DNA from 2 places in the Lactobacillus fornicalis genome. Region 2 is predicted to be linked to the other one. Evidence: predicted binding sites of a transcription regulator. Region 2 holds the regulator's gene; the other holds the start of a gene.
The links. Region 2 encodes LexA, which represses DNA repair genes until DNA is damaged. Its sites were predicted from a motif close to CNAACANNTGTTNG; they were not measured.

Region 1: the regulator LexA is predicted to act here: its motif matches at 1,553-1,566, upstream of recA (recombinase RecA).

The regions. Positions count from the first base shown of each region.
Region 1 covers NZ_JBLTIM010000025.1:14,064-17,493, forward strand. The annotation lists gene ACNDLV_RS05935 (helix-turn-helix domain-containing protein) at 1-888, shown strand, start outside; gene pgsA (CDP-diacylglycerol--glycerol-3-phosphate 3-phosphatidyltransferase) at 896-1,459, shown strand; gene recA (recombinase RecA) at 1,636-2,718, shown strand; gene rny (ribonuclease Y) at 2,842-3,430, shown strand, end outside.
Region 2 covers NZ_JBLTIM010000008.1:74,936-78,365, forward strand. The annotation lists gene ACNDLV_RS02615 (LacI family DNA-binding transcriptional regulator) at 1-927, shown strand, start outside; gene lexA (transcriptional repressor LexA) at 1,336-1,971, opposite strand; gene ACNDLV_RS02625 (DUF896 domain-containing protein) at 2,110-2,358, shown strand; gene ACNDLV_RS02630 (YneF family protein) at 2,376-2,597, shown strand; gene ACNDLV_RS02635 (ABC transporter ATP-binding protein) at 2,685-3,430, shown strand, end outside.

The sequences.
Region 1 (3,430 bases), on a different contig from region 2:
GTTGTTGGTTTAGATGGTAAGGAACTTTTAGCTGAATACCATCAAGATGTACCTGAAACTAATAGTGATGAATATGTTGAAAATTCAATTGATAATAAGACTGAAGAAGTAAAAAAGACCACTAATAGTAAAAAAGGAATGCTCAAAAATCAAATGCCACGCATTATTTTAGGAGCAGGAGTTGTAATTGTAATTGTAATAATTTATGTGTTAATTACATCTCTGTTTAGAGGATCTTCACAACAAGCATCTGATGCAGGTGATTCAGTAACTGTTTCATCACAATCTGATAGCTCATCTTCTTCAGAAAAAGCATCATCATCGACTGAAAAGAGTCATGTAAAGATTACTCGCTTGGGATATGGTTCATATCAAGTTACTGGACTTAAAAGTAACCGTAATTTAGTAATTCATGCTGGAACTAACAATCTTTCAGCATCAGTTACTGTTGATGGCGAAACTAAATGGAGTGGGTCGATTTCATCTGATAGCAAGCATACTGTAAAAATTCCTGAATCTGCTAAATCTGTTTCGATTTATTTATCCAATGATACAGGCACTAAAGTAACAGTCGGAGGTAAGAAAATCCCTTATACTCCAGCTGGTACAAGTTTGAACTTGCGCTTAACTATCGGAAAAGTTTCATCTTCATCAAATTCTGGAACAACTCAATCTTCATATACTAATACTTATTCACAAAGTAGTAGCATTGCAACTAGTTCTTCAAGTGTTTATACACAGTCTAGCCAAGCTAGTTCAAGTCAAACAAACACTAACCAAACTAATACAAATCAAACTAGCCAAAATACGACTAATCAAAACACTGGCAATACAGGTACAACAGGCAATACCGGTGCTGGTGAAGGTCAAAATAATGGGGGACAATAGTTAAAGAATGAATTTACCAAATCGTTTAACAGTTTTTAGAATTATTTTAATTCCTGTTTTTATGTTAGTGTTAATTTTAAATTTCCCAACTGGAAGTTTTAATTTTGCTAATGTGAATATCCCATTTAGCCAAGTATTGGCAGCAGTAATCTTTGCGGGTGCTTCGTATACCGATTACCTTGATGGGCATATCGCTAGAGCAAGAGGATTGGTAACTAATTTCGGAAAGTTTGCTGATCCACTTGCTGATAAAATGCTGGTAATGACAGCTTTTGTATTTCTAGTAAGTATGGGTAAAGCTCCAGCGTGGATTGTGGCAATTATTGTTTGCCGAGAACTTGCAGTAACTGGATTACGTTTAATTTTGGTTGAAAATGATGGTGAAGTTTTAGCAGCAAAGATGCCAGGGAAGATAAAAACTGCTACTCAAATGTTGTCAATTATTTTCTTATTATTAGGAGATATCTTTTTTATTGGTACAATTTTGTTATATATTTGTTTGATTTTTACAATTTACTCCGGTTGGGATTATTTCTACCAATCTAGGGATGTTTTTGCTGGTGAATTGTAATTTAAAAGCCGTAAGGCTTTTTTTTATTAATTAAAAAAATATTCAAATAATCGGGTATCTAATTAATGGTGGATCTTATGATGTGTAAATAAATGAACGCTAGTTCGTTTTTTGCTTGCATTTGTAACTAGGTAGCAAGTATAATTAACTAGTAACTAGCTTAAGGAGGAAATACTTTGGCTAAAGATGAGAAACAAGCTGCTTTAGATGCAGCACTGAAGAAAATTGAAAAGAACTTTGGTAAGGGCGCTGTAATGCGCATGGGAGAAAAGGTTGATACTCAAATATCTACTGTCCCAACAGGATCTTTGGCTCTTGATGCCGCTATCGGTGTAGGAGGATACCCTCGTGGCCGGATTGTGGAAGTATATGGGCCTGAATCATCTGGTAAGACAACTGTGGCCTTGCATGCAGTTGCAGAAGTTCAAAAACGTGGAGGAACTGCTGCATATATTGATGCAGAAAATGCAATGGACCCAGCTTATGCAGAAGCTTTAGGTGTTGATATTGATTCACTTATCTTATCTCAACCTAATACCGGTGAAGAAGGCTTACAAATTGCGGATACATTGATTGCAAGTGGAGCGATAGATATCTTGGTAGTTGACTCTGTTGCTGCTTTAGTACCTAGAGCTGAAATTGATGGAGAAATGGGTGACTCTCACGTTGGGTTACAAGCCCGATTGATGAGTCAAGCATTACGTAAATTGTCTGGTAATATTAATAAGACTAAGACTATTGCCATTTTCATTAACCAAATTCGTGAAAAAGTTGGCGTTATGTTTGGTAACCCGGAAACAACGCCTGGTGGTCGCGCATTAAAGTTTTATTCAACTATTCGTCTTGAAGTGCGCCGTGCGGAACAAATTAAACAATCAAGTGATGTTGTGGGTAACCGTGTGAAAATTAAAGTTGTGAAGAACAAGGTTGCACCGCCTTTTAAAGTTGCTGAAGTTGATATTATGTATGGTAAAGGAATATCCCAATCTGGCGAATTATTAGATATGGCAGTTGATAAGGATATTGTTGACAAAGCCGGATCATGGTACTCATATAAGGAAGATAGAATTGGTCAAGGCCGAGAAAATGCCAAGCAATATTTGGAAGACCATCCAGACATCTATAATGAAATTATGACTCAAGTTCGTGAAGCATATGGAATTGATGCAAAATCACTTGAAGAAAAAGAAGATCCTGCAAAAATAAAGGAAAAAATTGAGCAGGATGAAAAAAGTGGCGAAAAAGCTAGTAAAAAATAAGACTGAAGAAATAGATTTAGACCTTGGTTTTTAACTAAGGTCTTTTTACTTTTGTTGACATATTTTATAGGAAAATTTATCATTAATTTGTGTGTATAATTCTTAAAAAGGGCGATAGTGATAATGATGAAAACAGATTTAATTCCTGTGTTAATCGCTATTGTTTCACTTTTAATTGGTTATGGCATTGGTTATTTAATTAGAAAGTTGCATTGGGAGAAACAAGCAGAGAATGCACGTAATGATGCACAACATTTGCTTGAAAATGCCCATACTAAATTAGATGCTATTAAGGCGGAAGTTGAGGTAGCTAAACAAACTGCTAAAACAGTTCGCCAAGAGGCAGAAAACGATAAAAAAGCGCAAATTTTAGAAGCAAAAGAAGAAATTAGAGCTTATCGTGAGCAAACTGAAAATGATTTGAGTAAACAAAGAATTGAACTTAGTCATCGGGATGCTCGTTTGCAACAAAAAGAAGATGCCATTCAAGAAAAAGAAAAGGATTTGAGCAAAAAAGATGCTCAACTCACACAAACTAAGACTCAGTTGGAGCAAAGAGAAGCCGACCTTACTCAAAAGCAGACTGAAGCCGATGAGTTATTATCTCAGCGGAAAGAGAAGCTTTATGAAGTAGCAGAATTAAGTAAGGACGAAGCTAAGAAAATAATTTTAGCTGAGTTAAGTAATCAACTTGACAGTGAGCGTGCTGAAT
Region 2 (3,430 bases):
CCTTCAGTGAAAGCGGATACAAGGAAGAAAGTCATGTACTGGGTAAAAAAAATGAATTATGAACCAAATATGATTGCTCAAAGTTTGGCTGGAAATAGTACTAACTTGATAGGTGTTATTGTTCCTGAGATTGCATATCCATTTTTTAGCGAAATTATTGAAGCGATAGAGCGCCAGGCTTTTTATGAAGGATATAGTATTGTAATTTCTAACACAAATAGAAAAATCGAAAAAGAAAAAAATATTATTGCCGAATATAAAAAAAGAAAGGTGGACGGTATCATCGCCGTACCTGTATCTGAAAGAGAAAGTGTTTCTGTATACAAGAAAATATCTATACCTGTTACTGTAATTACAAAAAAAATTAATAATTTCAATTCTATATATATCTCTCACTATAAAGGGGGAGAACAAATTGCAAAGCATTTTATCAATTCTGGATTTAAGAAAATTGGATATATTGGTCCAATTAGTAATTCGACGTCAGCTAGAAAATTTGCAGGATTTAAAGATTATTTAAAAAATCAAGGAGTGCAATTAACAGATATCATTGAGTGTAATCCACCTAAAAATATGAATGCAACATTAGTTGCAGAATCAGTAAAAGAATATATAAGTAATAAAGAAATTGGAAGTGAAGTATTTTTTGCAAATGATGATATATCAGCATGTGAAGCGATAAATGCTTTTAAAATGCAAGGGTATGACATACCAAATGATATTAAAATTGCCGGTTTTGACAATACACTGTTAGCTAGAGAAATGAATCCAAGATTAACATCACTTGCACAACCATTGGAAGCGATTGGCAAAAAAGCGGTACAAGTACTGATTAATCAAATAAACTATCATACAAAACCACATATGTACGAAATGGAATCATATGTAGTTGAAAGAGAATCAACTTTAAATTTAAATATTAAGTAGTAATCTTATATGTATTAGGATAGTCAATTATTTGTTATTACAATTCTCAGGCTGTATATAGTTATATATATTAGCTTTTGGTTTACCATATCTTGATATTTGTCACGGATTTAAATCAGTAATTTATAATCTATAGTTTTTTCTATTGAGTGCCTATTTGAATTTTAAATTTGTTATTTATGTTTAGTTTTTAATCATATTACTTAAGACATGATACCGATCTTGAGTTGGAGTTAATAAGTTGTGCTTTATTGATCTTGTATTGCAATGCTTTTTATTGGAAAGAAATCAAAAAAATCAGCTCCAATTAAGGAACTGACTAAAATTTATATTTTAACTATTTAATTAACTAGAAGATATCATAGTTTCGAGAATTACTAAAACGTTCAAAACATTCATTCTATAATTTTAATAATCTCTATTTAATGCAACTACCTTTCCACAAATCTTAAAGTTAGTATCTGGCAAAAGTTCATCAGGATACATTTCTTTATTGTAAGCCTTTAAGCGCAACTGTTTAGAGCTACGGTCTCGAACCAGTTCTTTTAAAGTAGTACCATTATTTTCAGTATAAGCCACAACTAAATCACCTTGGGCAGCGACATTTTGATGGCGAACGATTACTAAATCATCTGGATAGATACCTCGTTCAATCATACTCATACCGTCAACTTTTAACATGTATAAAGGGTCACGCTTATCAAAACGCTCTGGTCGCTGCACGTAATATTCTGCTCCGCTATCATCTGCTAAAGCGGTATCTGGATCTCCAGCAGCAACAGTTCCAAGATATGGAATCCCAGGATCAACCCCTAAGGCATTTAAACCTTCTTGAGTAATTTCAAGAGCGCGTGGCTTACTTGGGTCTTTAAATAAATAGCCAGTTTTCACTAGACGATTGAGGTGGCCGTGAACTGTTGAAGTAGATGATAAATCAACTGCTTCACAAATTTCACGAACCGTAGGTGGAAATCCACGATCTTCAACTGTGTTATAAATAAATTCAAGAATCTTGAATTGGTTAGAATCTTCTTTTAATGTCATAATATTGTCTCCGTATCTGTTCTTATGCCTAATTATAGCAGATTGTGTCACTTTCAACAAACGCTTGTTCCTGAAAAAAAGCCTTTTTTTATTTCTTATAATAATGTAAACTTAATATTGTTGTGAGGTGAAAAACCTATGGATAAAAAAGAAGAAGAACGTGTTCGTAATCGAATTAACGAACTTTATCATAAAAAACAAACTGAAGGCTTAACCCCTGAAGAACAGGCGGAACGAGAAGAACTTCATAAAAAGTTTATTGCTAATTTTAGAGCTGGATTTAAACAACAAATAGAAAATCTGGTTTTAATTGATAAAAATGGCAAAGAAATTACTTCAGAAAAGGCGAAACGCGCACAACGCCGCAAAGGCTTAAGAAAAGACTAAAACGGAGGTAAAAGAGAATGAATTTAGGTTTAGCAATTATTTTAATCATCGCTGCTTTATTAATTGGCCTTGTTGGGGGCTTTTATGGAGCACGTGCATACATGAAAAAGTATTTCCAAGAAAATCCACCAATTAATCAAGATATGATTGTTGCTATGATGTCTCAAATGGGGCAAAAACCATCTGCTAAGAAGGTTAACCAAGTAATGAACATGATGAAGCATCAACAAAAGAACTAATTTTCAAAGCATTAGTTGATTATTGGAGAGGGATTTTTCCTGCTTCTTTTTTTACATATATCATTAAAAAATAAAGAGGAGGAATTTATGGATATTTTCATAAAATTAAGCTGGTTTTTTAAGAAATATAAAAAACGCTACTTTTTTGGTATTTTATTTTTAATTTTAACCTCCTTTGTTAATTTGATTCCACCACTCGCTCTCGGGAGAATGGCAGAACTACTTAACCAAGGAAAAATAAGTTGGATGGAATTTATTATTAATGTTCTTGGAATACTGGTAGCTGCACTTTTATTATATGTTTTTCGCTTTGGCTGGCGGAGTCAACTTTGGGGTGGCGCTCAGATCTTAGCTCGTGATTTAACCACAAAATTATATTGGCATTTTTTAAAGATGGATCGTACTTTTTATCAGCGCCATCGAACTGGTGATTTGATGGCCCATGCTACTAATGATATTTCTGCTATCCAATATGTAGCCGGTGATGGAATATTAGCATTAGTTGATGCAGTTTTTACTGGTGGAACGACATTAATTGCCATGATGATTTTTGTTGATTGGCGCTTGACTTTGATTGCTATGATTCCAATGCCTTTGCTTGCTTTAATGGCTCGCTTTCTAGGGACAAAGCTTCATGAAGCATATCGAAATAGTCAAGAAGCTTTTAGCCAATTAAACAATAAAACTCAAGAATCAATTACTGGGATTAAAGTTTTAAAAACATTTGGTCAAGCACAAGAAGATATTGCAGCATTCAATAAAATGACACATGATACAATTCGCATTAATAAACGTGTTTTTAAAATCGATTCATTATATGATCCGTTGACTAC